2 regions of the [Clostridium] saccharolyticum WM1 genome follow, and region 2 is predicted to be linked to the other one. Evidence: a T-box and tRNA genes for the amino acid it is inferred to sense, from the RefSeq annotation. Region 2 holds a T-box; the other holds one or more tRNA genes.
The links. The T-box of region 2 lies ahead of proS (proline--tRNA ligase). A T-box ahead of a tRNA ligase gene usually reads a tRNA of that ligase, here a tRNA-Pro.
Positions count from the first base shown of each region.

Region 1: it encodes a tRNA-Pro, which carries the amino acid that the T-box ahead of proS (proline--tRNA ligase) is inferred to sense. The anticodon was not compared.

Region 1 covers NC_014376.1:3,083,417-3,099,839, reverse strand. Annotated here, with positions in the region: gene CLOSA_RS14445 (ribonucleoside triphosphate reductase) at 1-7, shown strand, start outside; partial or broken gene tnpA (IS200/IS605 family transposase) at 263-714, shown strand; gene CLOSA_RS14435 (gluconate 5-dehydrogenase) at 1,147-1,959, shown strand; gene CLOSA_RS14430 (GntR family transcriptional regulator) at 2,092-2,793, shown strand; gene CLOSA_RS14425 (carbohydrate-binding protein) at 2,796-3,590, shown strand; gene CLOSA_RS14420 (type I phosphomannose isomerase catalytic subunit) at 3,739-4,671, shown strand; gene CLOSA_RS14415 (ROK family protein) at 4,689-5,567, shown strand; gene CLOSA_RS21835 (hypothetical protein) at 5,674-6,069, shown strand; gene CLOSA_RS22980 (hypothetical protein) at 6,221-6,370, opposite strand; gene CLOSA_RS22975 (hypothetical protein) at 6,482-6,634, shown strand; gene CLOSA_RS21830 (helix-turn-helix domain-containing protein) at 7,030-7,833, opposite strand; gene CLOSA_RS14395 (ABC transporter permease) at 7,994-8,947, shown strand; gene CLOSA_RS14390 (iron chelate uptake ABC transporter family permease subunit) at 8,934-9,884, shown strand; gene CLOSA_RS14385 (iron ABC transporter ATP-binding protein) at 9,881-10,636, shown strand; gene CLOSA_RS14380 (siderophore ABC transporter substrate-binding protein) at 10,701-11,705, shown strand; gene CLOSA_RS14375 (hypothetical protein) at 12,000-12,263, shown strand; tRNA gene CLOSA_RS14365 (tRNA-Val) at 13,360-13,432, opposite strand; gene CLOSA_RS14360 (CatA-like O-acetyltransferase) at 13,498-14,136, opposite strand; tRNA gene CLOSA_RS14355 (tRNA-Pro) at 14,306-14,379, opposite strand; gene CLOSA_RS14350 (HAD-IIB family hydrolase) at 14,509-15,300, shown strand; gene lpdA (dihydrolipoyl dehydrogenase) at 15,301-16,423, shown strand, end outside.
Region 2 covers NC_014376.1:411,429-427,851, reverse strand. Annotated here, with positions in the region: gene CLOSA_RS02055 (putative ABC transporter permease) at 1-771, shown strand, start outside; gene CLOSA_RS02050 (phospho-sugar mutase) at 831-2,567, opposite strand; gene CLOSA_RS02045 (protein kinase family protein) at 2,684-3,664, opposite strand; gene CLOSA_RS02040 (CCA tRNA nucleotidyltransferase) at 3,758-4,975, opposite strand; gene proS (proline--tRNA ligase) at 5,012-6,445, opposite strand; T-box leader at 6,584-6,788, opposite strand; gene CLOSA_RS02030 (AI-2E family transporter) at 6,890-7,993, opposite strand; gene CLOSA_RS02025 (RluA family pseudouridine synthase) at 8,094-8,822, opposite strand; gene CLOSA_RS02020 (nitroreductase family protein) at 8,804-9,541, opposite strand; gene trhA (PAQR family membrane homeostasis protein TrhA) at 9,746-10,393, shown strand; gene CLOSA_RS02010 (GIY-YIG nuclease family protein) at 10,443-10,688, opposite strand; gene CLOSA_RS02005 (DUF3794 and LysM peptidoglycan-binding domain-containing protein) at 10,974-12,545, opposite strand; gene cysE (serine O-acetyltransferase) at 12,666-13,379, opposite strand; gene CLOSA_RS01995 (protease complex subunit PrcB family protein) at 13,551-13,982, opposite strand; gene aguB (N-carbamoylputrescine amidase) at 14,049-14,930, opposite strand; gene aguA (agmatine deiminase) at 14,986-16,080, opposite strand; gene nspC (carboxynorspermidine decarboxylase) at 16,110-16,423, opposite strand, start outside.

The DNA.
Region 1 (16,423 bases), 2.0 Mb from region 2:
GGTGTGATACCGGAAGACTGACATACTACAGAAACAGGATTGAAACACCAAAATCCCGGTTTTCCTTGCGGAAACCGGGATTTTTGATTATGGGCTTTAGCCTGTTGAACATGGGTGAGTTTCTCTTTAAGAGAAATGAATCCATGTGAAATAATAAACCACCCGCTATGCGGGTGCGAGTCAGTAAGTTATACAAAAAATCACCTTTCCGATTATAATAGAGGTGTCCAAGCCACTATTAGAGAAAGGAAAGGTGATTTCAATGGCGAAGAAAGCCAATGAACTGGCACACACGAAATGGATGTGCAAATATCATATCGTCTTCACACCTAAGTATAGACGAAAAGTAATTTATAATACAAGGAAGATTTGAGAGAAGTCTTGAAGCAACTATGTAATTATAAGGGGGTCCAAATCTTAGAAGGCCATATTATGCCGGATCATGTACATATGCTGGTAAGTATTCCGCCTAAAATTAGCATATCCAGTTTTATGGGTTATCTAAAAGGCAAATCCGCCCTTATGATGTTTGATCGCCACGCAAACCTAAAGTATAAATTCGGAAACCGACATTTTTGGTCGGAAGGATACTATGTAAGCACAGTAGGACTAAATGAGGACACCATCCGAAAATATATACAGGAGCAGGAAAAAGCGGATATTATGCAAGATAAACTAAGTGTAAAAGAATACGAGGACCCTTTTAAGGGTTAGTCGGTATTACAAAGGCCCCTTCAGGGGCGGCGACGAGTCAAAAGCATAGTGGCTTGAACGAAGTGAAAGCCAGCGCCTTGAGACGCTGGCCTAGTATCAAAGGGTTATACCCTTTTCACAAGCCACCCGTTTTACGGGTGGTCTTGACTCCCCGGTCAAAGAACCGGACGAATGAGAACCCCGAGTGCATTTTTAGATGATAAAAGGGCGGGACAGACCGGTTCCGGACAAAGGACCATCACTTGGAGAATTTTAGATAAATAAAAACAGCATTGTTTGTTAATTATGTACATTGAAAAAAGAAATGGGATATGTTAGCATATATACAAGGTGTTGGATTTGTATACAAATTTAATGGTTTGAATACATTTCAAAACACAAGAATCATGAGATAACTGACCCCAAAAAAATTAGTAAAGGAGAGATTGAATCATGAATAAGGATTACTTAGCAAACCAGTTTTCCCTTGACGGAAAAGTTGCATTAGTCACAGGCGCTTCCTATGGCATTGGATTTGCCATAGCTAAGGCTCTTGCAGCAGCAGGTGCAACCATCGTTTTTAATGATATTAAGCAGGAATTGGTGGATAAAGGAATTGCCGCCTATAAAGAAGAAGGAATAGAAGCCCATGGTTACGTATGTGACGTGACCAACGAAGAGGGCGTAAATTCCATGGTAGCTCAAATTGAGAATGAGGTCGGCGTGATCGACATCCTGGTAAACAATGCGGGCATTATCAAGCGCATTCCCATGTGCGATATGACTGCCGAGCAGTTCAGACAGGTAATTGACGTTGATCTAAACGCTCCGTTTATCGTAGCCAAGGCAGTGATCCCGTCCATGATCAAAAAAGGTCACGGAAAGATCATCAACATCTGCTCTATGATGTCCGAGCTTGGACGTGAGACAGTTTCTGCATATGCAGCAGCAAAGGGCGGACTTAAGATGCTGACCAAGAACATTGCATCTGAGTACGGTGAATTTAACATTCAGTGCAACGGCATTGGACCTGGATACATTGCAACCCCGCAGACCGCACCTCTTCGTGAGACTCAGCCTGATGGCTCCAGACACCCCTTTGACCAGTTTATCATTGCCAAGACACCGGCAGGACGCTGGGGAGAGGCGGAGGATCTGGCAGGCCCGGCCGTGTTCCTTTCCTCTGACGCTTCCAACTTTGTAAACGGACATATTCTGTATGTAGACGGCGGTATTTTAGCTTACATCGGCAAACAGCCACAGTAACAGGAAGATTTATATTCAGGCAGGCATTTTCCAGGCCGGTCCTGATGCTAAAAATATGACCATGATGTCTGCTTTCCAAGCGGAGGTCATGGCATATTTTTTAACAGGTCTATAGAGGACGGAGAGGGTTCTATGGAAGGAAAAACCAAAACCTATAAAAACCGAGGCGAACTTGTGTTTGAAACCTTAAAGCAGGAGATTCTGGACCTGGAGTTAAAGCCCGGACAGATCATCAGCGAAAATGAAATCTGTGAACGGTTCGGCGTATCCCGGACCCCGGTAAGAGAATCGGTAAGACGGCTTCAGGAACAGGGCTTTGTCAATTCGGTGCCATATTCCGGTACACAGGTAACGCTTTTGAATCTTGATAATATCAAACAGATGATATACATGCGCGTTGCTGTGGAAACCATGGTCATGCGGGATTTTATGAAAATGGCCACTCCTCTCTGGATGGAGGAAATCCGGTATATGATCCGCAAGCAGCAGGCTCTGATTCTGGAAAAAGGGTTTGAACCGGAGCAGTTTTACCGTATGGATGCCCAAATGCACGCCATATGGTATCAGGCCACCGGAAAGCAGAAGCTTTGGGATATGATACAGGCCCAACAGTTACACTACACCAGATTCCGTATGCTTGATTTTGTAACTGAAACAGATTTTACCAGAATCATCAGAGAGCATACAGAGCTTTTCGAACTGCTGGAGAAAAAGGATATTCAGGGCCTGGAGCGGTCTCTGAAAGAACATCTGTATTACAGCATGAAGAGAATGAAATATCAGATAGAAGTAGAATATAAAGATTATTTTGAACAGGAAGAGCAGGAGGATTGATCATGGCGAATGTATCAATAGCTGTAAAAAACCAAAATGGCGGAATAAAGGCCTCCGTATTGAGTGAGGATCAGGCAGTCCTGGTATTGGAAGGGGAATATGAGGAAGGGGATGTGATTGTTTTCACTACGGATACCCCCTGCGCCCATTATGTGGTGCGGATTGATGACTGCATGGATGAGTCCTTTGTCTATCTGACAAAAGAGGAAATCGTATATACCATACCCTTTGGGGAGAAAAAAATTTCCTATAATCCCCAGGCTTTTACCGGAGAGCGTCACTATCTGACCATTCGGAAAGCCTTTGACCAAGAAACGGGCATTTACCGGAATTTAGCAAAGAATGTCATGGACCAGCACGGAGATACGGGCTGCTTCCCTCATGCCTATGCCAATGTGGAAACCAGAGGGGAAGCTGTGTTTGCGGCGCGCAATGCCATTGACGGCGTTCTTGCCAACGAATCCCATGGTGCATGGCCCTATGAATCCTGGGGAATCAACCGTCAGGATGATGCGGAAATGACGGTTGATTTTGGACGGCCGGTTGATTTCAATCAGATTGTTCTTTATACACGGGCAGATTTTCCTCATGATAACTGGTGGATAAAGGCAAGGTTCACGTTTTCCGACGGAACGGAAGAGAGAGTGGAAATGGAAAAGAGCGTGAAACCCCATCTGTTTTCTATAGAAAGAAAGAATATCACATGGGTGAAATTAAGCGATCTCATAAAAGCTGATGATCCTTCCCCGTTTCCGGCTCTTACCCAGATTGAGATATATGGCAGAGATTCCCAATAAAAATAAAGAAAGGTGTCAGAATGAATCCGGATCACGGACATTCCGGCACTTTTTTATTTTGTAAAAAATAGAAATACCTCTTTTCCTTTTTCCCATATTCAGGTAAAATATAGGCAGTGCATAAATCACTACAGAAGGAGGAAAACAGATGGAACTTTTGTTTCTGGAGCCTGTGTTTATGGAGGCCATCTGGGGCGGTACCAGACTTCGGGATGTATTCGGCTATGAGATACCAAGCGAAACCACCGGAGAATGCTGGGCAGTCAGTGCCCATAAGAACGGGGAGTGTAAGATTGCGGGAGGAATATATGACGGCAGAAAGCTTAGCAGCCTGTGGAAAGAGGAACCGGAGCTGTTCGGGAATTATCCGGGAGACCAGTTCCCTCTTCTGGTTAAGATCATTGATGCAAGAGATGACCTAAGCATCCAGGTCCATCCCGATGACAGCTATGCGAACATCCACGAAAACGGCTCTCTTGGTAAAACAGAGTGCTGGTATATTCTGGACTGTGAGCCGGGAACTGAAATAGCGGTCGGCCACTATGCCAAGGATCGGGAAGAGATGGAATCCATGATACGGGATCACCGGTGGAAGGAATTTATTCGTACCGTTCCAATTAAAAAAGGGGACTTTTTCCAGATCAATCCTGGCTGTATTCATGCAATCAAGGGAGGAACCCTGGTATTTGAAACCCAGCAGAGCAGCGATATTACGTACCGGGTCTATGATTATGACCGTTTGTCCAATGGAAAACCAAGGCAGCTGCATGTGGAAGAGAGCATTGCCAACATAAAGGCACCTTTTGAAGAAGAACAGACCCATCCGGAAACAGAGAAAGTACCTGGTGCAGTCCACACCCATTTGGTGACCAGTCAGTTTTACTCCGTGGATAAATATGATATTGACGGTGTATTTACAAAGGAATTTGGAACATATTTTACCAATGTGAGCGTCATAAGCGGAAAAGGCTCGGTGAACGGGATACCTTTAGAAGCCGGTCAGCATTTCATCATACCGGCAAAAAGCGGAGAATGCAGATTGGAAGGAAAGATGTCTGTCATCTGTTCCAACCCAGAATAAAAAGGAGGCGAAAGGATATGAGACTTGGAGCATTAGAGGCAGGCGGAACAAAGATGGTTTGTGCCATAGGCGATGAAAACGGGGAAATCTTTGAACGGGTTTCCATACCTACGGAAACGCCGGAAATCACCATGCCAAAGCTGATTGCATACTTTAAGGATAAGGATATCGAAGCGCTGGGAATCGGCTGCTTCGGCCCTATTGATTTAAACAGGAACTCAGAAACCTATGGTTACATCACCACCACACCAAAACTTGCATGGGCCAACTATAACATAGTGGGAGTCCTGAAGGAAGCCCTTTTAGTCCCGGTTGGATTTGACACAGATGTAAATGGTTCTGCTTTGGGAGAGGCTACCTGGGGGATCACCAAAGGTCTTGAAAACAGCATGTACATCACCATAGGCACCGGAGTTGGAGCCGGGATCATTGCCAATGGAAAGCTGCTTCACGGCATGCTGCATCCGGAAGGAGGCCATTTGCTGCTGTCTAAGCATCCGGACGACAGCTATGAGGGGAAATGTCCTTACCACAGGACCTGCCTGGAAGGTCTTGCCTCCGGTCCTGCCATAGAAGCACGGTGGGGAAAAAAGGGCATAGAGCTTGCCGGCCAGAAGGAAGTATGGGAATTAGAGGCATATTATATTGCACAGGCATTGGTGGATTATATTATGGTTCTTTCTCCCCAACGCATTATTCTGGGGGGAGGCGTGATGCATCAGGAACATATGATGCCCTTGGTAAGAGAAGAAGTGAAGCGCCAGTTGGCCGGATATATCAGAACAAAAGAGCTTGAAGACATGGAACATTATATTGTTCTTCCCAGTTTAAATGATAATCAGGGCATTATGGGAGCCTTAAAATTGGCTGTAAATGAGTACCAGTTGGAAAAATAGAGGAAAATTGACAATTTTCTCCTAGTGAAATTCCATTTCCTGTATGTTATGATACACTTTGTAACAGAAATGTAATAATTATGTAACAAATAAGGAGGATATTACCATGAGAAAATTACCAGTATTCGTTTTAGCAGCAGCAACGGCACTTACTGTAGGTGTTCCTATGACCGCACAGGCAGCAACCTGCCCTACGTCAACAAGTAATTGCATTAATCTCTCAAACTGCTTTGGACAGTCTGGGGATATTAACAGCATTTTAAGCAAGCTTGGCTGTAACAGCAACGGTAATAGCTGCAGCAACGGTACGACCTGCACCAATGGTTCCACCTGCACCAACGGTTCCACCGGTACAAAGGGAGCTGCCTGTTCCGGCAGTAACTGCTCCACCAGCAAAAACAGCTGCTCCACCGGCAAAAACAGCAGCTCCTGTTCCAAAACCAAGGCTGCAACCACAAAAAGTGGCCGTCAGTGCAAGTCTTCTTACAGCTATTGGAGATAATTATTTTTACATTTATTAATGGGTCGGACCCTCTGTGTCCGGCCCTTTTTCTAGTTTGCTCGCCTCCTACTCGATTAGGGAGGACCTTATGTTCCGGTATCAAAAAACAGTCATAAGGCCGGTTTCGTCTTGTGACTGTTTTTTAGGAAAATCATTTACTTCCTTCACCTACAATTTCCTCCAAAACATGGATCAAATCGTAAATGGTGTTAATTTGTACGTTTCGTTCCAGGATCTCATTCTTTAAGTCAATGGAAAGAGTCTCAAATTTTGCCTGGACTGCAGGAGCTATATATGACATTTTCATCACCTCAATTTTATCATGCGCAGCCATGGATTGTATTATGCGTAAAATCTTCAATTTTACATAAAAGTTATGGTGCCGGATCATACTATGAGTGAGGTGATGGAAATGAAGAACAGCGGACAGGAAAAGCTTTCCCGGAAAAATTCAAATGAAATGTATCATGGCACAACAGAAAAAGGAAAATTGGAAAATCAGAATCAGACTCATAATTCCCGCCGGGAAGGCATGGGACCAAATACAAAAAGAAGATCAGATTAATCCTTTAAAGGGGTGGAAACCAAGATGCCATGGCTTCCTCCCCCTTGAGGTTTCATATTTATGATCGGGCAGTTTTACAGGACTTGTCATCAACCGTAGAAGAAAAGAAAACATAAACCAAAATGAGTTATCTATCTTTGGTAAAGCGGCGGCTGAGAGTTGTCAATGCTTCTTTCTGCTTCTGCTTTGATAAGCCGTTCTGTAATATTAATATATGTGTTTACAAAAATTTTGTGAACAAGCCGAAGGGATGGGCGGAAGCAGAGCAAAGGAGAACTTCCGCCCGAATGATGTTACATATATAATAACGGATAAAAAACGTTTTTGTGACGCGGATTCAAGAATTATTTTAATTTTTATCAAAAAACCTTCCGGCGATCCCTGATGCCGCCAGCTTAGATGATCAAGGTCGTTTGAGAATTATCATAAATTGTGCAAACACTCTCCCGGTATTCCTGGGGTGTTTTGCCGCAAATGCTTTTAAAGACGCGGTTAAAATAGCTTTGGCTGGAAAATCCCACGGCAAGAGTTATTTCCAGCATAGAATAAGTCTGATCACACAGCAGAACCTGACTGCGTTCCACACGCAGGCGGTTGATATATTGAGAAAAGGAACATCCCATTTCTTTTTTAAACAGACGGCATAAATAGGATGGGTTTAAGTCTAAGTAATCAGAGGCTTCCTGGAGAGTTACGTTGCCCCAGAGCTGGTTTTTTATAAAGCCGATACATCGGGATATCTGATAGGAATTTCCCTGCTTTGCCAGAAATTCCATGTCCTGCTTTAAATGTTTTTGGGAGATCATCCGAAGCAGCGATATTAAATGCGGCACCACCCGGGCTGGCTTTAAGGGGAATACGGGATCTCCCCCATTCTGCATATAGGGACCGAAAACAAAGGTTCCAAGCTCAGGCATGGCCGGGTCTATGTAACAGGCGGTAAAGGACAGTTCCGCCTTTGATGTGCCCATCATGGGACAGGCGGCCATTTCACATTGCAGGGTAATATGTTCCTGATCTATTCCGGAATGGAGCAATTCACAGGCCTTGCATACTGTTTTACGCCATAATGGATAACAGCATAAGCGGTTGGTTGGGCCGGCGCATATCATAAGACAGTTTTCAAACCGGTCAAAAGCCCGTACTGCCAGATTGGTGCAGGCATTAAATTCTTCTAAAATTCTTTTGATGGTTTCCATAATTCCTCCGTATTTGCATTTCAAGATCAATATTTTGAAATATAGGTCAATATTGTTCAAACAAAGCTGCGTTAAATAAGTATACTACAGTAGTTAGCTAAAACTAACCAACACTTACAATTATAACGATGGACACGAAACTGTCAAGACTGGGGATTCAATGAAAAAATTTATTTACATACTAGCAATTATTGTTTTAGGCGTTTTCTCCCTTTTTATCGGTGTCAAGGATCTTTCATTACAAAGCCTGTTTACCACGCCGGACCAAATGAAAATCATGGTTGTGAGCCGTATTCCAAGGCTGGTCAGTATTTTGGTAGCCGGTATGGGAATGGCGGTGTCAGGGGTGATCATGCAGATGCTGGCTTCCAACCGCTATATATCTCCCTCTACAGGCTCTACCACCGAATGGGCCAAATTAGGCGTGCTGACTGCTGTCTTATTGTTTCCCGGTGCAACTCCGGCAGTTAAAATGCTCATAGCCTTTGGTGCGGCATTTCTGGGAACCATGTTGTTTCTGCGGCTTCTTCAGGCGATCAGGCTTAAGGATGCGGCGTTGATTCCTCTTGTAGGAATCCTTTTTGGAAATGTAGTGGGAGCGGTCACCACCTTTATTGCGTACCGCCATGATTTAATTCAGAATATAACCTCGTGGATGCAGGGGAGCTTTACCATGGTGCTGCGGGGGCGGTATGAGCTGCTTTATCTGGGACTTCCCTTTTTGGCATTGGCAATGATATTTGCCAGCCGTTTTACAGTTGTAGCTATGGGAAAAGATATTTCCCGCAATCTTGGCATTCCTTATTTTTCAACGGTGCAGGTGGGACTGTCCATTGTTGCGGTTATGACCTCGGTGGTGGTAGTATCGGTGGGAGCGATTCCCTTTATCGGCATTGTAATACCAAACCTCGTAAGGTTATACTGCGGCGATCATCTGCCAAAGAGTATTGTGGATATAGCTTTGCTTGGAGGCCTGTTTCTGCTGGCGTGTGATATCATTTCCCGTCTGATCATTTTTCCTTTTGAAATTCCTATCAGTGTGACGGTAGGCGTTATCGGCTGCGGCCTGTTTCTGGCGCTTCTGGCAGGAAGGAGGTTTTATGAAGCTGCATAAAGTTCTGATGTTTCTTTTTCTGCTGACACTCGTGGTTTCACTCCTGTACGTAGTCTGGGGACTGAACCTGGATCATGCTGCATACAACATACCCAGACGGCTGATCAAGCTGGCGTCTATATTTATTACAGGAGCTGCAATCGGTTATTCCACCATTGTATTCCAGACTGTGGTGGGGAACCGGATTCTTACCCCTGCAATTATGGGGCTGGACAGCTTATACCTTTTTGTACAGACACTGGTGGTATTTATTATGGGTGCGAAGCAGCTTGCCCTGATGTCTGACATCACAGATTTTTTCATCTCCGTCTGCATCATGGCAGGATTCAGCCTTCTGCTTTATAGATTCGTATTCAAAAGGGAGAACATGCGCCTGTTTGCCGTCATTTTTACCGGCATGATGCTGGGCAGCCTGTTTTCCAGTCTTGCTGCCTTTATGCAGGTACTTATTGATCCTAATGAATTTATGGTGGTTCAGGCAAGGATGTTTGCAAGCTTTAACCATGTGAATACGTCCCTTCTGGGGATCGCAACTGTTTTTATGTTATGTGCGGGTGCCATGGGAATATATAAGATCCACCGGCTGGATGTTTTGTCACTGGGGCGGGATATTGCGGTGGGGCTAGGTGTTGACTATGGACGTTCTGTGAAAAAATACCTGCTGATCGTGTCCGTCATGATTGCCGTTTCCACCGCCCTGGTGGGACCTATTACATTTTTAGGCCTGCTGGCTGCCAATCTTGCCAGACAACTGCTAGCAACCTATAAGCATAGTATATTAATTCCTGGTGCGATTTTAATAGCAGGAACCGCCTTGGTAGGAGGACAGTTTATGGCTGAGAGGATCTTTGCATTAAGCACGCCTATCAGCGTGATCATCAATTTTTTCGGGGGCATCTACTTTATTATTCTTTTGATTCGGGAGGGACGGATGTGATCGTTGCTAAAAATATAGGAAAACGTTATGGTGAAAAGCAGGTTTTAGAGGGCATTGACACCGTGATTCAAAAACATGCCGTTACCACTTTGATCGGCGCCAATGGAGCAGGAAAAAGTACGCTGCTTTCTGTGATTTCCCGCCTGATGTCAGGAGAAGGTGAAATCTGCATTGACGGACAGGCAATATCATCGTTTAAAAGCAGTGAACTAGCAAAAAAGCTGTCCACCCTGCGTCAGACAAACCATGTTGGTGTGAGGCTTACGGTGCGGGAGCTGGTATCCTTTGGCAGATATCCCCATTCTCAGGAAAAGCTCACCAAAGAGGATTTAAAAATTGTGGAGCAGGCCATCGGTTACATGGAGATGGACCGTTATGGGGATACGTTTATTGACCAGCTTTCCGGGGGAGAGCGCCAGCGGGCATTCATAGCCATGATCATTGCTCAGGATACAGAATACATTCTCCTGGATGAACCCCTTAACAATCTGGATATGAAGCATTCTGTTCAAATTATGAGACTCTTGCGCACCCTTGTGGATGAACATGGAAAAACAGTTGTGCTGGTGCTTCATGATATTAATTTTGCGGCAGCATATTCGGATTATATTATTTCGCTGAAGAGCGGCAAGCTGCTGAAAAACGGAACAGCAGAGGAGGTGATTACCTCTGAGGAATTAAAAAAGGTTTACGACATGGATTTTACCATTCATGAGGTAAATGGTATGCGTCTGTGTGCATATTTCAAATAGCTGTATTGGCCGTTTGGGCTGATCAAATAAATAAACATGGACAATCTTGAAAGGAGATTTCGTTATGAAAACAAAAGTTTTTGCATTTTTACTGGGTCTTGCCATGACCGCATCTCTGACTGGCTGCGGAGGGAACGGTTCCGCAAAGAATTCTACCGCTGCTTCCACTGCGCAAAGCTCTCAGGCAGAAAACAGTGCTGCTTCCCAAGGTACGGTGCCAAAGGAGGTTACTGTAACGCATGAACTGGGTGAAACTACACTGGCAACGGAACCAGAACGCATTGTAGTATTTGACTATGGCACTCTGGATGCGCTGGATTATGCAGGAATCGACGTAGTGGGACTTGGAAAAGGCGGCAACCTGGCTGACCATTTAAGCAAATTCTCGGGGGATGCATACAAGGTAGCGGGTTCCCTTCACGAGCCTGACTTTGAAACCGTAAACGAACTGAAGCCTGATCTGATCCTGATCAGTGCCAGGGCATCAAAATCCTATGAGGAGCTATCCAAGATCGCACCTACGGTATATATGACCATGCCCACCAAAAACTATTTTGAGAGCTTTCAGGAAAACTTAAAAATTCTTTCCCAGATTTTCCCCTCCAAAGCCGATGTATTTTCCAAGGCGGTAGTTGATATTGAAGGAAAGATCAAGGAAGTTCATGAAAAAGTGACAGCAGCAAAGTGGAATGGGCTGGTGATCATGGCAAACGACAGCGAACTGAGCGTTTTCGGCCAGGGATCCCGTTTTTCTATTATTTATGATGACTTTGGCTTCCAGGCAGCTGACCAGAAGATTGATGATTCAACTCATGGACAGACAGCTACCTTCGAATATCTGGCGGAAAAGGATCCCGATTATTTATTTGTTATAGACCGTGGTGCAGCTACTGGCGCAGCGGAAGCTGCCGGTGCCAAAAGACTGTTGGACAATGAACTGATGAATGGCACAAAAGCGGCGGCAGATGATCGCATCGTTTATCTGGACTCCACCAACTGGTATGTTGTTTCCGGAGGCATTACAGCCACCAATGCAATGGTTGATGAAGTGGCTGCCTCAATAAAATAAGCTTGTATAACCCGGTCATAGCGTGTGGCCTTAACAATTAACCGTTTCAGGGACAAACGAAAACACCGGAAATCCTTATACTGTGAGGATTTCCGGTGTTTTTTCCGTATTGTTCAACTGTGAACTCAGGGGGCTCTCTCTCCCCTTCGATTGTGCTTGTCCGGGGGTTAACACATCTTGTCTTTCTGTCCCATATACTATAGTGTAGTATGAAAGAAAGGAGTGAATAAATGAGCACTATTAAATGCAGATGCAAATGTGCAAAGAAATATGGCCACGAGCATGAATGTGACTGTGAGCGCAAGCGCGAGTGTGAGTGTGATCGCGATTATGGCCGCAATTATGACTGCGATTATGAGAGCGAATATGATCGCGGTTATGAGCGCGAATGTGACCAGAATTATGATCATGAATGTGAATGTGATCATGACGATGACCGCGAATGGTTTAAGAAAAAAATTAAAGAAGCCTACTGGAAAGGCTTTAGAGAAGGATGCAAAAAATGCAGTCGGAGAGAAAAAGAAGAGAACGATTGCGATTGTGATAGATAGTCCATGATAAAAGGCGGGCTTCCTGTGTTAGGTAGGGGCCGCTTTCTAATGCTGGAGACAGCAGCACTGTTACTGTAAGCAACGAGGAAATCGAACGGAAAATCATCCGGATCTGGAAGGAAAGAGGTTCACGCAGCTGGTGATGCTTATGCCGGGTCAAAACGGTGCACTTCAGTATCCTGGTCTGGAAGAGAAAAGATAGGCTTACACACCTTGGCTGCCTGTCCCATATAATATAGTGTAGTCAGCAAGAAAGGAGTCAAAGTATATGAGCAGCAGTACTTTAAAATGTAGATGCAAATGTATTAAGAAGTGTGAACCCAAATGTGAGTGTGAATGCAAACCCAAATGTGAGTGTGAATGCAAACCCAAATGTGAGTGTGAATGCAAACCCAAACGTGAATGCAAGCCCAAACGTGAATACGAATGCGAATGCAAACCCAAATGTGAGTGTGAATGCAAACCCAAATGCGAATGCAAATGCAAACACGAATACAAACCCAAACATGAATGCGAATGTGAATACGAGCGTGAGCATGAATGTGAATGCGAGCACAATTATGAATACGAGCAGGAAGATGAGTGTGAATGCGAACATGATTATGATCGCGACTGGTATAAATAAGAAATAAAAGTAGCTTGCTGGAAAGGCTTTAAAACAGAAAGTAGGAAATGCAGTCAGAGAGATAATAACAATGACAATTGCGTTAGATAATAATGATAAAAGGCGGGTATCCGATAATTCGGACCCGCCTAAAAAAGTAATTTTATAATATCCCTATCTCTTATAATACAGTTCATACCATCGGTTTTTTCTTTTGACATCGGTTTTTTCTACCTTTTTCTCCCCTGGGTCTAGGTAAAAGCAGCACACGGTGTAATCAATCCCACAGCCTGACGAATCCACTTAGTAGTGAGGGCATTTAATAATATCTGAAGTAAGGCCGCACCTTCCCTGCATATGATCACCTCCTGGTAGAAGTATGAACATATATGTTGGAATAGTCAAAGGGATTATTTGGGAATAGGCGATCGTAGAATTAACTATACAAAAACCCTGGCAATTACAAGAAATTCCTGCAAGTGCCAGAGTTTTTTGAAAATGGAGACAACAGGACTCGAACCTGCGACCCTCTACACGTCAAGCAGATGCTCTCCCAGCTGAGCTATGTCTCCATAAAGGAATTGTAACTGAAATAATGGAAAAAGGCAAGAGGAAATTTTCCATAAATATAAAGATGTTATAGCAGCCAATCCCTGCTGTCACACCTTCTCTGAAGTTCTGTAAAGAACTTGGAAATATGGAATCCATCCATGAGTGCATGATTTACCAGAACTGATACCGGGATTTTTATTGCTCCTTCCATGGCTTGATACTTCCCCCAGGTAATACGGGGATTGCTGTCTGCAGGCATTGGAACTGGTTGAATGATGGAAGTATAACTCACCCAGGGAATGCTGGAGAAGAATAAATGCTGGTTTTCATCCTCACCGTCGGATAGGCTCTGGCTTAGCCTGGCTATTTCCTGACGTTTCTTTGAATCCTTAAAAAAATCCTCAATGGGAAGCCTGTCATCAGCGGTACAATAGCAATAGCTTTCATTTTCCAGTGCCAGAGTATAGGAGGAAATGCAGTGGTCATACTCTATAATCCCATCACCTTTCAGACGGCGGCGGAATTCCGGAATGGAGTTGGCAGTCTGAGCTGCCGCGTATAGGAAGGTCAAATAAAAGGGCAGTCCTTTTTCTTTGATACAGCTTATAAAGTCTGTAATGTCTAAATTTACGGTCATGCCAACGTATGGGTAGGCGAGACTGCGAAAAAGTTGGAATTGTTTCTTTCTCGGATAATGTTCCATATCAAGATTATGATAACTCATAAAAGCATACCTCCTGAACGATGTATGAAAGCCGGAATTATTTGCGCCCGTAAGGTCTTATAAAGAGTCCTGTTTATCTGGAAATATGAAATTCTGGAAAAATGAAATACAAAAAATACCGGATACCTTACACACGTAAGAAAAACCGGTACTTTTACAATTTTATCAGTCGGAGTAACAGGATTTGAACCTGCGACCTCTCGGCCCCCAGCCGAGCGCGCTACCAAGCTACGCCATACTCCGTTTCCGTGACACATATGGTATTATAGCAGAAAGTTTCGGATTGGTAAAGTATATTTCTTGAAAAAATTTCAAATTTAAGATATTATGATAAAGAAGGATTATTTTAGGAAGAAAAACAGGTGAAAATAGATGAAACCAATTGTTAGCTTTGATGTAGATATGACATTGCTAGACCATAAGGACTGGGCAATACCTGCCAGCGCCTTAGAAACCATAGAAAAGCTGAGAGAAAATTATACAATCGTACTGGCAACGGGCAGAGATATGGATTCCGTTTTCAGCACCGGGATCCGGGATTTGGTTAAACCGGATGCCATTATCCATCTCAATGGGACAAAGGTAACCGTAGGAGATAACGTGATTTATGAACATACCTTTGATAAGGCACTGCTTCGAAAGATTCTTTCTTATGCAGAGAACACCCCTTACAGCGTCGGCACTACAGTGGGAGACCGTGATTATTATATTCACCCGGAGGTGGTAAAAAGACATGATATAAATCTTTGGGGGGAATGCGGAAGAAGATTTGAGGATCCGGGAAGTCTGGTGGAACTGGATGTACGGACCATGGCCTATATCGGAGATGAAGCTGGAGCTAAGGCTATGGAAGAGGAATTTCCGGAGATTCATGTACATATGTTTGCCGATAAGCGGGGAGCAGATGTGGTGGAACGGAAGGCCTCAAAGGCCATGGGCCTGGTAAGGCTCTGCGAATATTTCAGAATCCCCCTTACAGAGACTGTGGCCTTTGGAGACAGCATGAATGATTATGACATTATAAAGATTGCAGGTAAGGGAATTGCCATGGGAAATGCCATGGATGAACTGAAAAAAGCAGCTGATTATGTTACGGATCCAATTGATCAGGAAGGAATTAAAAATGCCTGCCTGTATTTTGGAATGATCCGGCAGGAGGCGTAAGTGGCAGAACATTATGACATTATTGTAATCGGAGGCGGACCGGGAGGATATACAGCTGCTTTAAAAGCAGCCGGTCTGGGGATTAAAACCGCCATAGTGGAGAAGGAAAAACTGGGAGGAACCTGTATCAACAAGGGCTGTATTCCAACGAAGGCTCTTCTCCATGCCTCCAGTATTTTCCAGGCGCTACAAAACAGCGATGAATTTGGGGTATCCACAGATTTCATTTCTTTTGATTTTAAAAAAATGCAGAATTATAAAAAACGTTCCGTAAAGGCATACCGCAAGGAAGTAGAAGAGCTTGTTAAGGCAGCCGGAGTAACTGTCATCTGGGGAACAGCCACCATACGCCGGGGGCGTACCGTGGAAGTTAACGGCCCCGGAGGCAAGGATTATTATGAAGCAGATCATATCATCATTGCTACCGGAGCCAGGCCGGTAATGTTAAAAATCCCAGGAGAAGATCTTCCGGGAGTACTGACCAGTGACCGGCTTTTGGCTTCTGACACATGGAATTACGACCGGCTTACCATCATCGGAGGCGGGGTGATCGGGGTAGAATTTGCCACCATATTCAGCGCCCTCTGTTCCCATGTGACCATACTGGAAAGTGAGGCTCACTTATTGGGACCAATGGATTCCGAGGTTTCACAGGCTCTGGAAGAGGAACTTAGAAGAAAAGGAATCACAATCCATTGCAAGGCAAAGGTTAAGGAGATCCGGGAGGAATCCAATCAGGGACTGGTATGCGTATTTGAAGTGAATGGAGAGGAACAGACTGTCCGTTCGGGACAGGTTCTCATGGCGGCAGGGCGCGCACCCTGTCTGGAAGGACTGATGGGACAGGATGTAGATCTTAAGATGGAACATGGCCATTTAAAGGTGGATTCAGAATTCAGAACCAGTGAACCAGGGATTTATGCCATCGGTGATGTGGCGGCTCATACCAAGCTGGCTCATGTGGCGGCAGCACAGGGAACCTATGTGGTAGAAAAGATAGGGGGAGTTGGACACACCATCCGGCTTTCCGTGGTTCCCAACGGCATGTTTGTCAAGCTGCCAGTGGTGCCAAGCTGCATTTACACGGAACCTGAAATCGCTTCTGTAGGACTTACCAGGGAGG
Region 2 (16,423 bases):
AGCGGAGCCATAATCATGCTGTGGCTGTCCCTGCCTGTCCAGGGCAACATTTTCCTGGTATTTCTCTTTGGCATGGCTGGCGCCTCCGCCCTGGAATATGCCACCGGTTACGTTATGGAGCGCTTGTTTAAAATGAAATACTGGGATTACAGCAACAATCCATTTAATATAAACGGATATATCTGCCTTGGTACCTCTCTTGCATGGGGGTTCCTCACCCTGCTGCTGACGGAAATTATTCACCGCCCCCTGGAATGGCTTGTCCTTCGCCTGAACGGGACTGTATGCATCGTCCTGGTGGTGGTGATCGGGATTCTTTTTGTCACCGATGCTGTACACTCCACCAAGGAAGCTTTGGATCTTGGCAGAATCCTGGAATCTATGACAAAACTAAAGTCAGAGCTGGAGGAAGTACAGGTACAGATTTCCTTATTAAAAGCGGAAACTGCCCAAAAAATGTCTGACATAAAAGCAGAAACCGCCCAAAAGGTGTCAGACATAAAAACTGAAACCATTCAAAAGGCCGCCAGTTTAAAGGATGAAACCATAGTAAAAATCTCTTCCTTTAAGGCTGAAACAGCCAGCGCCTTAAAAGAATCGGCGTTGGCAGAGCGCCTTCAGTCTCTTACCGAAACGAAAGACAAGCTGACCGGACGTTTGACCTTTTACCGAAAAGGAATCCTGCGCAGAAACCCTACGGCTTCATCCCGGATGTTTGGGGAGGCTTTAAGGGAATTAAAGGAATATACCAAAAAGTATAAAAAATCATAGCTGAAAAATGCAATAACGGAGCCAGGTCAAAAGCCTGGCTCCGTCTTATTTTTAAGTCCTTACATCATCTTATCCACCATAGCCATGACCGCATCTCCCAGCTTTGCAGATCTTTCATCCGCATCCGCCATGGAAGCACCCTTAACACCATAGTAAAATTTGATCTTTGGTTCCGTTCCCGATGGCCTTACACACAGCCACCCATCCTCTGTCAGTTCATAGTAAAGCACGTCAGACTGGGGAAGTCCCGTAGGACTCACTTCTCCCGTGCCCATATCCTTCACTGTATCAAGCTTGTAGTCTCTGGCAGAAAGGACTTGATAACCTCCAACTTCCGCCGGAGTTTCCTTTCTCATGGCTTCCATGATGGCCTTGATCTTTTCCTGTCCTTCCAAGCCCTTTAAGCTTATGGACGTTACCGCATCCTTATAATACCCGTATTTCTCATAGAGAGCAGTCATGGCATCCCACAGAGTCATACCCTTTGTCTTATAATAGGCTGCAGCCTCGCACAAAGCCACGGTTGCAGAGATGGCATCCTTATCACGGGCATAGGTTCCGATAAGACAGCCGTAGCTTTCCTCCAGGCCAAACATATAGGTTCCGCAGCCGGTGGCTTCTTCCTTTAAGATCTGCTGTCCAATGTATTTAAAGCCGGTTAAAACCTCAATCAGCTCACAGCCGTAGGCTTTGGCCACTGCATCCACCAGATTGGTGGTAACAATGGATTTGACTACCTGTCCGTCTGGGGGGATCGCTCCTCTTTCCTTTTTCTGACTCAGCACATACTCACACAGAAGAGAACCGGACATGTTACCGGTCAAGGGGATATATTCTCCGGATTTCTCATCCTTTACATACACCCCAAGACGGTCCGCATCCGGGTCCGTTGCCAGAACCAGGTCCGCATCCTTTTCCTTTGCAAGAGCAAGGCCCAGTTCAAAAGCCTCTTCAGCCTCGGGATTGGGATAGCTGACTGTTGGGAAGTCGCCATCCGGCAGCTCCTGCTGCGGTACCACATATACGTGAGTAAATCCGATTTCCTTTAACGCTCTTCTTGCAGGAAGATTTCCTGTACCATGGAGGGGAGTATAGACAATTTTAATATCCTTCTGCATCTGATTGATGGCATCCTGATTCACAACCTGAGCCTTTACATGTGCGATATATTTATCATCCAGATCAGCTCCGATGATTTCATACATTCCTTTTTCCCTTGCAGCTTCCTCAGTGGTGGTTTTTACTGTGGAAATATCTGTGATATTTAAAACTTCTGCAGTTACCCCTTTGTCATGAGGCGGAGTAAACTGGGCACCATCCTCCCAATATACCTTGTATCCGTTGTATTCCGGAGGATTATGGCTGGCCGTAATATTAATCCCGGCAATACAGCCTAATTCCCTTACAGCAAAAGAAAGCTCCGGCGTGGGACGCAGAGATTCAAATTTATATGCCTTAATCCCATTCGCAGCCAGTGTAAGGGCTGCCTCCTGTGCAAATTCCGGGGACATATGCCTGGAATCATACGCAATGGCTACACCTTTATCTGCTCCGCCCTGGCTTTTAATATAATTTGCAAGCCCCTGGGTCGCTTTTCTGACTACATAAATATTCATCCGGTTGGTACCGGCACCAATGATGCCTCTTAAGCCGGCGGTGCCAAATTCCAGATCCTGATAAAAACGCTCTTTGATCTCGTTTTCATCATCTGCTATACTCCGAAGCTCATCCTTTGTTGCCTCATCAAAATATGGATTTAATAGCCATTCCTCATATATACTTCTGTAATCTTTCATAAGCATAATACCCCTTTCTTTCCATTTCCGTTATGGCTATTATAAAGCATAACAGGTTAAAAGAAAAGCGTATTTCCATTATTTTGTATCCTGATGAAATCAGGCGGATCCTTCTCTCAATCCTTGATTCTTGACAGGAAAAGATTCCGCATGGGCTGCTGAATCTCTAAATCCTTAAGCTTTTCAATATTCCGTGCGGGAATCCAGGCCTTGTTGGCATTATAATAAAAATTGATCTGCTTCCAGTACTTTTCCGGATATAAGAACAAATAGTAAAGGCATATCCTATCTGCATCCGAAAGAGGAAGAACCTTTGTATAGGTTTCCAGCATGGCCATTCCCAGCTTTAAATTCCAGTCATGTTTTTCCATGGCCTTCCTCATAAAGTGGTATAAATCCTCCATTTGCAGCCCCTTGTGCATGCGGTTGAATTCCACGATGGCCACATCATGAAAGCACATGAGGATGTGGTGCTGGTTTAAGTCCCCGTGGCACAGATACTCCTCACTGTTCTCTCTATTTTCGTAAAAGCCTGCCATCCCTTTACAGGCTTCCATGGCCTGTTCGAAAAATATGTCATAATTACCCATTACGCACAGTTCAAACTCAGACTTTTTCCGTTTATTCCGGATGAACGTGCGCGCACGCACCAGCTCCCGGTTGTGCCGTTCCATTTCCTCAGCCGGCTGCTGTACCAGAATGGATCCCAGATTCCATTCCTCTTTAAACTCGATCCGCCGCAGCATTTTATGTAAAGAAGCAATTTGTTCGATGGCACATAATACCTCTTTGCTATCCTTCAAATTACATTCCCGGTCCGCATACCAGTCTTTGACGATCCACCGGGTTCCATCCTCGGCACTGGAGAGGAGTTCACCATCTTTATTCCTGACGTAGCGGTCTACGTTTAAATGACAGACTTCTTTCATCTGTGAAAATACCTGATCCTCAAATTCCAGGCGCTTTAAGGTTCCTTTATATTCCCGAAGCAGTTTGAGCCCTTGATTCGTTTCACACAGCCAGGCGCCCCGGCCGCGTTTCACATCAAGAATTTCAAGCTCATACTGCGAAAGCACCTCTGTGTATTTCTCGTTCACAACCACCCCTCCAACTCTTAGCTCATCAGCTACTTCTAGGGTATGAAGAGGTGGAAAAAAATATGCAAAATACGGCGGAAAGTTATACGTGCCTTAAGCCTGTTCCTCTAAAAAATGTTCTGCTGATTTCATCAGATATTCCCTGTTATTGCATTCCGGCCGGTTAAGAACTATCTGGAATAAGCGGTTTAAAACTGCCCCCATTTCAGGTCCCGGCTTCATGCCTGCATCCATCAGTTCTCTTCCGGTAACGGCCATGTCCTTTAAACGGATACAATCCCCTGCTCTTAAGATTTCCTCTGAAAATTGCTCTACCACCGTTAACTGGGCCTGATAAGGGTTGGGACAGAATACTTTCTGAAAACACAGAAGATCCTCAAAAAGTTCTTGGGATAATCCGCTCATGACATGACGGATGGCCGGCTTATCCGCCGGGATCTCCATTTTCCAAAAACTGACAAGAGTTTTTGTCTGATGAATGGTATCATTGTCCAGCTTCAGCTCCTTAAGGATACGGACCGCATCCTGAGGCTCTTCCTGCCTTAAAAAACCGGACCAGCGCATATGTTTTTTAAGCGGCAGGTTTCCGATTTTTTCGGTTTCTTTAAGACGTCTTCCTGCTTCCTTAAAATGCGGGGAAATATATGGGGCTATTCCATTATCATACACGGCCTTGATCCTCTCCGGATGACCGGAAAGGAGGAGCTTTGTAAGCTCCACCTGGATCCGTTCCTTACTGACCTTTCCCATATTGGGAGCCATAAGGGAAATTGCCGCCCTGGTATCCTCTTCCAGGGTAAAGTCAAGCTGGGCAGAAAAACGAATGGCTCTTAAGATCCTTAAAGCGTCCTCAGTAAACCGGTCCAAAGAATTTCCAACGCAGCGGATAGTCCGGCGCTCAAGATCCATTTCCCCGCCAAAGGCATCTACCAGCCCTTCCCGGTCACTGTAAGCCATGGCATTGATGGTAAAATCCCGGCGTTTTAAATCCTCAAGTAAGCTTCCGGTAAATTCCACAGATTTGGGATGGCGTCCATCCTCATATTCCCCGTCTATGCGGTAAGTGGTGACCTCATATCCTTCATGGTCAATCAATACGGTAACCGTGCCGTGCTGGATTCCTGTATCCACTGTTCTTTTAAAGATTTCCTTAACCTGTTCCGGCTTTGCCGAGGTGGTGATATCCCAGTCTTCCGGCATCCGGCCTAAGAGGCTGTCTCTCACACAGCCTCCCACCACATATGCCTCAAAACCGTTGGTATTCAGTTGTTCGATGATTCTCTTTGCCGCATCTGGAACCTGAATCTTTATCACTTTTTTACCTCCTGGTTTTCCTGTCTGCCGGGATTAATATGCCCTGCCCCAGTAAACCATTTTTACTGCTGGCTTACCGCAGCATACACAGGCATCGGCCAGTTTCTCCTGCTTAAAGGGCATACAGCGGGACGTAGCCCCGGTGATCTCCTTGATCTGATCCTCGCATTCCTGGCAGCCGCACCACATGGCCTTTACAAAGCCTGGCTTTTCCTCTACGGTCTTAACAAAGGTATCCATGTCCGTTGCCTCATAGGTATGGGCATCCCGGTGGGCTCTGGCCCGTTCCAGCATATCCTTCTGAATGGTATCCAAAAGCTCGCCTACCTTGGCATTTAACTGGTCTATGGATACAGTGATCTTCTCATGGGTGTCACGGCGTACCAAAACCGCCTGATTTTCTAATATGTCTCTGGGCCCGATCTCTACACGGACCGGAATCCCCCGCATTTCTGATTCGCTGAACTTCCAGCCAGGGCTCTTATCCGAATCGTCAACTTTTACTTTATAATTGGAAAGAACCTGCTTTAATTCAAAGGCCTTTTCAAGAACGCCCTCCTTTTGCTGCTGGACTGGAACAACGATCACCTGGGTGGGAGCGATTCTTGGAGGAAGTACAAGGCCGTTGTCATCGCCATGAACCATGATAATGGCCCCTATGAGCCTGGTGGTCATTCCCCAGGAAGTCTGGTGGACATACTGAAGCTTGTTTTCCTTATCGGAATACTGGATCTCAAAGGCCTTAGCAAATCCGCTTCCAAAGTTATGGCTGGTTCCTGACTGAAGAGCCTTGCCGTCATGCATCAAAGCCTCAATGGTATAGGTCGCCTCTGCTCCTGCAAATTTCTCCTTATCGGTTTTCTGGCCCCGGACAACAGGCATTGCAAGAACTTCCTCACAAAAATCCGCATATAAATGAAGCATCTGCTCTGTCCTTGCCTCCGCTTCTTCCGCCGTGGCATGAGCCGTATGGCCTTCCTGCCATAAGAACTCTCTGGAACGTAAAAACGGTCTGGTGGTTTTTTCCCAGCGCACCACGGAACACCACTGGTTATAAAGCTTTGGCAAATCCCGGTAGGACTGGATCTCTCTGGAATAAAAATCACAGAACAAGGTTTCAGAGGTAGGCCTGACACAAAGTCTTTCCTGCAGCGGCTCCAAACCTCCATGAGTCACCCAGGCCACTTCAGGAGCAAATCCCTCTACATGGTCCTTTTCCTTTTGAAGGAGGCTCTCCGGAATAAACATGGGCATGTAGACATTTTCCACCCCTACTTCTTTAAATCTTCTGTCAAGCTCGCTCTGGATATTTTCCCAGATGGCATAACCGGCCGGCTTAATGGCCATGCAGCCTTTTACACTGGAATAATCGATTAATTCCGCTTTCTTTACTACATCTGTGTACCACTGAGCGAAATCCACATCCATGGATGTGATCGCTTCTACTAATTTCTTGTCCTTAGCCATAACTAATTCTCCTCTCCTATTTTCTGCCCAACTTCCGGGACATAATGACATTCTATTTTCCTGTCCGCAATATTGGCGAATCATGAGATTCCTGCAGACAGACACTTTGATAAAGCAAAAAGAGCCGTTCGTTCCCACGAAAGGGACCGAACAGCTCGGCGGTGCCACCCAATTTAGCCATAGAATGCCATGACTCACTTTATCTCCCATAACGCAGGACTGCGCCGCAGTTTGCTGCGGGACTCCGAGGGAGGTTGGGTCATGAGAGGTATAAAGGCCTTCCACCATCCGGCCTTCTCTCTGGAATACATCATCACTTACTGATCCTCTTCAACGTCTTGTTTCTTCATTATAAAAAAGATTGTATGGTTGATTTTACGTTATTTGCAAATGTTTGTCAAGTAGGTCAACGCTTGCCTGCACAGGACGGAACAAATTTTTGTATCACTCCTCCGGATCAGCTCCCTTTTTTCCGTCATGACAATATGAAACCTCATATACTTCCACAATATCTTCCACAATCAATAAGCCAATGGGACCAAGGATAAATCCAAGAAGTCCGAAGAGCTGCAGTCCAACGTACATGGAAGCCAGGGTTTCCAAGGGCGTAAGTCCTACCTTGCCTCCCATGATCTTTGCTTCCATAATTTCCCTTAAAAAATAACAGATAACATAAATGAGAATCAGCCCGGTTCCATATTTCCAGTTTTTATTGATCATGGAAAAAAGAGCCCAGGGAATGAATACGGTCCCTGTGCCAAAGATGGGAAGGGCATCCAAAAGTCCGATCCCGATTCCGAAAAGGATAAAATAGGGGTTTCCCAATAGAAACAGCCCGATGGAACATACCACCATGGTAAACAGCATAATGGCTCCCTGTGTTTTAAGCCAGGCACTTCCCACCGTGGTCAGTCTTCTCCCAAGCATGGCATATTCAAAGCAGAATATGGAATTATCCCGCCTTTCCCGTATCTCATCCATTTCCTGAAGGGAAAGGACTGTGGCAATCAGCAATATAATGAGGATCACTGTTGCCTGAACCATCCATTTCATTATGGTCATGGAATTCACCATGAGAAACGGCATGATTCTGCCTTTTATGGCAACCTGGCCTCCTGAGATAATATCTCTTACCACCTCTACCATATATCCGTCAGGCAGTTTTAAAAACCGCTCCGCAAAAGAACAGTTATCCATAAGCCACCGGTCGATTTCTCCCAGGATTACCGGAAGATTCTGAAGCAGAAGCCTGGCTTCCATGAATATCTTTCTTCCTCCTACGTAAAGGATAATTCCAAAGACGATCATGAAAAGGATGATCTCAATCCCTCCGATCATTGCAAGGGGAACGGAAATCTCCCGCCCCTTTATGGCAAAACGGGTCTTTCTCTCAATCCAAAGAGCCGAAGGCCGAAGAGAGAGGGCAAATACATAGGCAATCAAAAAGGGAATCACAAGGGGCAGCAGATATCGAAAACTGAAATACACTGCCCCTGTAACTCCCAATATTAATAATGTTTTCTTCAGTTTCCTGCTCGGTTTCACCATGGACTCACCTGTTTCTGATTTGTACTTCTTTTGTACAATCACTATTATGAGCCGTAGGGAATGAAAATATGCGAAATCTCTTTAGTAAAAAATTCCTTCTTTATGCCATTTCCGGCAATAAGAACGTTTCAAAAATATCTCCCTTTGGTTTTACGGAAAAAGTCATCCGTTTCTTCGTAACCGGATGGGTAAAGGTAAGGCTGTAAGCAAACAAAGCCACATTACCGCTGCGGTATCCCTTCTGAAAAAGAGGATTATACTTTTGGTCTCCCCAAAGGGGTGTTCCATGGCCAGCCATCTGCACCCGGATCTGATGATGGCGGCCGGTTTTTAAAATGATCTTAGCCAGGCTGCATACCTCATTCCCTATGCTCCGTTCATCCACAATCTGGTAGGATAGTTCTGCAAGCTTTGCACCTTTTATCCCCTTATCCACAATTTTTGAACAATTATTTTTTCCGTCCTTCCACAAATAATCCACGTATGCTCCAAAGTTTTCCACAGGTTTTCCACAAACCACTGCATAATAGATTTTCTCCATCTGATGCATGGAAACCTGCCTGCTTAAAGACTCTGCAGCGTCTTTTGTTTTAGCATAAACCATGACGCCCCCCACCGGTTTGTCCAGCCTGTGGATAACTCCCACATATGGCTCCCCTTGCTTTGGGGATAATCTGTTGATATGTTTCTTTACCTCGCTGACCATATCCGGCTCAAAGGATCTGGCTGATTGGGATTCCATTCCCACCGGCTTTTCCGCCACCAGTATCTCTTCATCCTCGTATAATATGTTTAGCTCCATGGCTTCCTTTACTCCTCTTTCTTCCATGACTCTATCATGGCCTCCATTGACCGGCTCATTTCAGTGCTGAAATCAGAATTCCATTTGCGTTTGCAAAATGCCTTTACCCAGTGTTCAAAATCCTCTTCCCTGCCCTGAATACGCTTAAGTTCCCGGGTGAATTCCTCAGGATCTAAACGGCGGTAGGAATTTTCAAACACCACAGCCTCAGGCCTAAGCCGTTCCGGCTTCTTCCTCTCCGCCTGCTGCTTTGTAGGGTATCCAAAGACTACCATTGCAGCCGGAACTGCATACTTAGGAAGGCCGAACAAATCTCTGTGTGTCTCATACTGCTCCATAATATCCCCGATGTAGCAGGAGCCTATGCCCAGGGATTCTGCTGCCACAACCGCATTCTGTGCGGCGATCAGTGCATCATCACAGGCCAGCATAAGATCTCCCAGGCCAGGTTTTCTGACCACATCCTCATAATGGCAGAACAACTCGTACCACCTATGATAATCGGCCACAAAAACAAGCACCAAAGGCGCTTTTGCAATAAATGGCTGGTTGTCACAGGTTATTGATAAGGTTTCCTTCCGCTTCTGGTCCGTCACGTCAATGATGGAATACAAGGTCATGTTCCCGGCAGTGGGGGCCTGTAACGCCGCTTCCAAAATAGCCGCCTTTTTCTCCGGTTCAATGACCCGTTCCTCATATACACGGACGGATTTTCTTTCCATAAGTTCTTTAATCGTCTGATTCATAGGGCGGTCATACCTTCCTTTCCCTTTCTTCCCTTCCTCTATTCATTATATTTTATTGTTTCAATTCTGGCAAACCCCTTTTTGAACTTTATACCGTAAAAAACAGTTGCATTTTTTTAGCTAAAAGAGTATAGTGAATAAAGATGTGATACATAGTATTAATTACTACATCATAGGTTATCATTTTCTACAAGGAGGTTTGTTATGGAATTTAAAATCAAAGATCCGGTCAGTGCCATCACTCATTTCATCGCCATGATACTGGCACTCGTTGCCGCAACCCCGCTGCTTATTAAGGCTTCATCCGACGGAAGGCTACATCTGGCCGCATTAACGGTCTTTTGCATCAGCATGGTCTTTCTTTATGCAGCCAGCACCATCTATCATACCCTTGATATCTCTCCCAAGATAAACCGTCTGTTAAAAAAAATAGATCACATGATGATCTTCATCCTGATTGCAGGAACCTACACACCGGTTTGCCTGATCGTTCTGGGAGATGAGACCGGCTGGGGCCTGCTGGCTCTTGTATGGGGAATCGCTGTTACAGGGATTCTGATTAAAGCCTGCTTTATCATGTGCCCCAAATGGTTTTCTTCCAGTCTTTACATTGCCATGGGCTGGGTGTGTGTTCTGGCATTTACAAAGATCATAGATGCTCTTTCTCCTGCCGGGTTCCTCTGGCTGCTGGCCGGAGGCATCATCTACACCCTGGGCGGTATCATTTATGCCCTGAAGCTTCCTGTTTTCAACGCCAAACACAAAAGCTTCGGCTCCCACGAGATTTTTCACCTCTTTGTCATGGGAGGAAGCCTGTGCCATTATATCCTGATGTACCATTTTGTTGCCTAGAACGGGTAAAACCGTCAGTCCCCTGCTTTTGCGGTCCTGACGGTTTTTCTCATCCAATTTCCCCCATGAGCTTTAGCTTGTCCCTCCTGGAAAGCTTTTTTATTGCAGCCTCACGGCGCATAGCCTCTTCCTTCGTGGAAAATTCTTCCCAATAGGCTAAAACCACAGGCCTGCGCGCTTTTGTGTATTTTGCTCCTTTTCCCTGGTTGTGGGCGGACAGGCGTTTCTCCAAATGGTTTGTCCAGCCGCAGTACAGAGTATCATCCGCACATTTTAAAATATAGGTGTAATTCATGATCTTCATTCTCCGGTATCGGTAATTCAGGATATGTAAACGGTAATAACGCCTTGCAATCACGTCACTACCGTCCAGGGTAACCTGTCATCTATCTAAAGCACCAGCTGGATGCGTTTTGGCGCCATCGATGGTTGAAGCTATAGCTTAGCTATAGTATATTATATAACAGGGCAAGCTGATATGTGAATAGCAATCTTTATCTTACCCTTTTTTAAAAAAATCATTCAAAGTCTAAACCAAATATGCCAGGCAAAAGTGAATCCTTCTGCCTGGCATTCCATTTTAAGACAATTCTTTTACAAGAATCAGACGATCCCCCGGTTTTACGGATTTATCTGTCAAACCATTGGTGGCTATGATGGTATCTATGGTGGTATGGAATTTTTTTGCAATTTTCCAAAGAGAATCTTCTGGCTGTACGATGTATCCCACAATTCCAGGAAGTTTCTGCAAGCTGTTTAAATCCATGGGAGCTTCCGACGCATTGGTAATGATTTGCTGGCAAACCGGCTGGAGAGCCAGTAAGTCAAGGGAAATCGTCGACTTCACTTCAATGGTTCCTCCGCCCATCATAACAGCGCTTAGCTGCTCTAAGCCCGGATTTAACTGACAGATGGTCTTATCATTGATCCCCGGTGCCTCAATGAGGTAATGGAAGGGGATATCCTCCACCGCCGACTGGATAGGCTGGCTGTCGTCAGAGGTCATATAAAGAATCCGCACCTCTATCACACCTTCCACATGAAGTCCGTCCTCCTTGATCTCCGTATCATCAATTTTGACCGCTCCCTCACTGTGGCAGATCTGAAGAATCCGGTCCGCCTGATCCAGGCTGATTTTCTCCACGATCTTGCACTTGCTCATGTTCTTCGTCAGGATCTTATCAAAACAGGCTTCCCCTGTCTGCAGCGTCAGCTCCCGGTTGGTGGAATATAAATCATTAAGCAGCTCCATATTCTCTTCCCTGTAAAGCTTCATATCCAATTCAAGAACCGCGTCTGCATCCATTTCCCGCATCTCGCCGTCAGAATCCGGCTTTGCTTCTATGTCCTTATGGATCAAATGTACCGTCACCACGGGAACCATATCCTCAGTCATATCCGGCACATCCAGTTCTCCTGAAAACGGAATACTTTCCTCAATCCACTGGATGGGGGCTCCTTCCCCTTCTCCCTGGTAAATAACAAAAACCAGCAGTTCCCCGTCAAGCATCATTTTTCCATCCATGGGCCTGGTGGCTACGCTTCTCAGCTTCATCTCGGTCCACAGAATATGATCAATGTTTGGCTTGTTTCCTGACAAGGTAGTGGTATCCTTGATCCGGAATGTATCTTTGTGGCGGAGCGCTACGGAAACCACATCCAGATTGCGGCGGAGAGTTTCCACCATAGGCACATCGGAGGAAGCGCTTCCCGTGTCCACATCTACGGCAGCGTTTACGTCGCAGGAGGTTTCTACCTTCACGGTAAGCGTTACGATTGCCTTTACACTCAGCTTCCTGGAATTAATGATCCCTGCGTTCAAATCCTCAAGCTCCCATGCCAGCTGGACGATATCCCTTTCCTCCAGTCCGGGCACATTGATGGGTTCCTCAAAGTTAATGCTTCCTGAAAGGGTCTGAAGCCCTCCTTCCGCTCCCCGGTAGAGGATCATAAAGTCCAGCTTTCCCCGGACCACCACACGCTCTGTCTGGTTTTTAACAGAATCAATGGTAATTTCACCGGAACTTAAAATCATCTGATCCACGTCATCCATACTGTCAGGGACGATGAAATCATCGTCAAGAGTAATCTGAGACGTAGCATATCCTTTCCAGCGATTCATATGTATGTTTTTCTTCACCAGCTCCAACATAAAAAAGCACCTGCCTTACCTTCTTTATTCCTTTAAGAAAGTTTATGCAGGTGCATGTTTCATTATACTTTTTTTGTTCCCATTCCACTACTTCAGGAAAAACATAGGCTTCAAAAGCTTCTATTCCCTGTTTCCTTCTTCCTCAGACCGTTCTTCAGGAGAAGCCTCCGTCTGGATCGCCCCTTCCTTTTCCCTGTACGATGAAAGCTCTTTCTGAAGCTTTAAAAGCGTTTCTTCCATATCCCTGACCCGCTCCTCCATCTTGCAGTAATGGTCCATTGTCACCAGATTGCTCTCCTTCTTTGGAAGAGGGACGCCGTCTATCTTCACCGCACGGGCGGGGATTCCCACCGCTGTCACATTGCTCTCCAAAGGCTTTAAAAGCACAGCATTGGCCGCTATGGTACAATTATCTCCCACCTCAAAGGATCCTAAGATCTTTGCCCCTGCGCCTACGGTTACATTATTCCCAAGGGTGGGATGACGTTTTCCCTTGTTAAGTCCTACCCCTCCCAAGGTTACACCCTGGTAAATGGTACAGTTATCTCCAACCACCGTGGTCTCTCCGATGACCACTCCGCAGCCATGGTCAATTAAAATCCCGTGTCCCATCTGAGCTCCGGGATGGATCTCGATCAGTGTAAAGAATCTAGCCAGCTGGGAAATAAACCTGGCAATAAAAAACATCCTGTGCTGGTAAAACCAATGGGCAAAGCGATGCCAAATCAGCGCATGGACTCCCTGATACAGCAAAAGCACCTCCAGCTTGCTTCTGGCCGCCGGATCCCGCTCCTTTACTGCTGACACATCAAGCCATATATCCTTTAATATCATATGATCTTCCTCTTTTCCTTACTGCCTATTCCTGTTTGAAGTAGTATATCATATGACAGCCTAAGAAAAAAGGGGAATTTACAGTTTTCCACGGTAGGAATCCATATTATCCCCGCAAAAACAGCCGTCCCGCATTTGCCATCTGCGGAACGGCTGTTTTCTCCTTATTTCCTACTGGAACACCACCGGAAGCTCCGACATCTCTGTTTGAATGACGATGAATGGATAGGAGGGTTCTGTCCCCGTATTTTCCCCCTTTTCCGGTCCGATCAGCTCCGTGTCCAGGACAATGGAATTATCCGTCAAATACAGTTCATTTACTGCGATGCTGTAACCTCCGCTGGCCTGTTTTCCATAACCAACTACTATGTATAGATTCTTATCATCGCTGTAGGTCAGCTTAAAAGGCGACTGCTGCTTCTCCGCAATGATCTGTCTAAGTTCCTGCGGAATATCCGCGTCAGCTACCACGGTAAGTTCCATATCCCGTACTTTATCCCCATTATCCCCGTTAAAAGTGCACCCGCTTAAAGTACGTACAACCAATACCCACATGGCCAGGCCGAAAAAAATCATCCATTTTCTGCTTAACAGTCTCTTCATAGCACACTCCCCAACTTATTGATTATTACTATATATATGGGGAGAGTGCCGGTTTTATGAATAAATTTACGCCTTTTTGCTGATATCCCCATACATCCCTGGCCTGCGGTCCCGGAAAAGTCCCCAGTTTCTCCGGTCGGCCGCCAACTGGTCAAGGTCAAAGGAAGCGCATATAACGCCTTCCTCCTCCCTGTCCATAGATGCTACCAGAGCCCCGGTATGGTCCGTGATAAAGGAGGAACCATAAAATTTCAGAGAGGAACATTGATTCCCATTTTCCATGCATGGAATCACGGATTCTACTCCTACCCGGTTTGCTGCAAGAACCGGGATGATATTGGAAGCAGAATGCCCCTGCATGCAGCGCCTCCAGTGCTCCATACTGTCACATTCCAGAATAGGCTCGCTCCCAATCGCCGTAGGATATAAAATCAGCTCCGCTCCCTGTAAGGCCAGGCATCTTGCAGTCTCAGGAAACCATTGGTCCCAGCAGATTCCTATGCCTATTTTCCCGTATCTGGTATCAAACACCCGGAAGCCCGTATCTCCGGGAGTGAAATAAAATTTTTCCTGGTAATAATGGTCATCCGGGATGTGGGTTTTCCGGTATACCCCAAGATTTGTCCCATCCCCGTCAAGGACTGCCACCGAGTTAAACATGGTATTTCCAGACTGTTCATAAAAACTGATGGGCAGGACCACTTGAAGCTCAGCGGCAATTCCTGCAAAATGCTTTACCGCCTGGTTCTCCTCTGCCGGTTTTGCATAATCATAAAAGTCATACCGCCGTTCCTGACAAAAATACGGCCGTTCAAACAGCTCCGGAAGAAGAATCACATTGGCACCTTCCTCCGCTGCCTGCCTTACCAGCCTTTCCCCATGCTCTATATTTTTTTTAACGTCATCGCAGCATTTCATCTGAACTGCTGCCGCTGTTATCATTCTCATGAAACCCTCCTTCCGGTATCTGCGTTACAGATCACGATACAAAGACATCGCTGAACTACAACGGAATTTGTTGTGTGATGCAGTGAATATTACCGCCTCCCACAATGATATCTCTTGCATACACCGGATAGATCTTTCTCTCCGGGAAGCACTCCCCTAAGATACGAACCGCCTCTGAATCGTGATCATCACCAAACTGGGGTACTACCACCCCGCCGTTGGATATATAAAAATTCACATAACTGGCGGCCAGACGCTCACCAGCCTCCCTTTCATCCTCTCCAGGCTCAAAGGACAGGCCGGTAAGCTCCTCCTCTGTTATGCAGACCGGCTTTTTCGGTATTGGGAGCTTGTGAATCTTAAAATGTCTTCCTGCTGCATCTGTTTCTTTCTCAAGAATCCTTAAATCGGCCAGGGACATTTCATACTGAGGGTCATGTTGATCATCTGTCCAGGCTAAGACCACTTCTCCCGGCCGGACAAAAGCGCAGACATTATCCACGTGCTCGTTGGTTTCATCCTGATAGATGCCCGCTTTCAGCCAGATGACTTTCACGGCTCCCAGATAACATTTTAACTGCTCCTGGATCTGAAGCTTTGTAAGAGAAGGATTCCGGCCCGGGCTTAATAAACAGCTTTCCGTCACCAAAAGCGTGCCCTCTCCGTCAGAATGAATAGAGCCCCCTTCCAGGACAAAATGCCCCGCATCATAGACCGGATATCCAAATCGCTCGCAAAAACGCCCTGCAAGCAGGTCATCCTTCTTCCAGTCCGGATACAGCCCGTCAAAGGTTCCGCCCCAGGCATTGAATTGCCAGTCGATCCCCCTTACCCTGCGGTCCTTATTCACAACAAAGGTAGGCCCCACATCCCTTGCCCATGCATCATCGGACTCCATGACAGCAATCTGAATCCTGCCGGAAAGCATCTCTCTTGCATTTTCCGCTACATCTTCCTCTGCCAGCATAATCACCTGCTCGCTGTCTGCTATGGCCTCTGCGATCCTTGCAAAGGCCTTCCTTGCTTTTCCGGCCCCGAAGGGCCAGGAGCCGGGCCGTTTGGGCCAGATCATGATACAGCCCCAATGGGGCTCAAATTCTCCAGGCATGTAAAACCCGTCTTTTGCCGGGAGGCTTTTTAATTTCTCCATAGTTTGTCTCCTAATGAACAAGCGGGCAGTCAGGCCAGCCGGTTCTTAAAATCCTCATAGCCGAACCTTTTTATAACATGGCAGTCCCCTTCCTTATCCATAATGGCTATGGCAGGAAGGGGCATTCCGTTAAAGGTGTTGTTCTTAACCATGGAATAAATGGCCATATCCATAAAATACAGCTTATCCCCCGGCTTTAATTCCCTGTCAAAGGAATAATCCCCGATCACATCTCCTGCCAGACAGGTGCAGGAGGAAAGCCGGTAGGTAAAAGCTTTTTCTCCCGGCTTTCCGCTGTCCTTTAAAGGGGGCCGATACGGCATTTCCAGAACATCAGGCATAT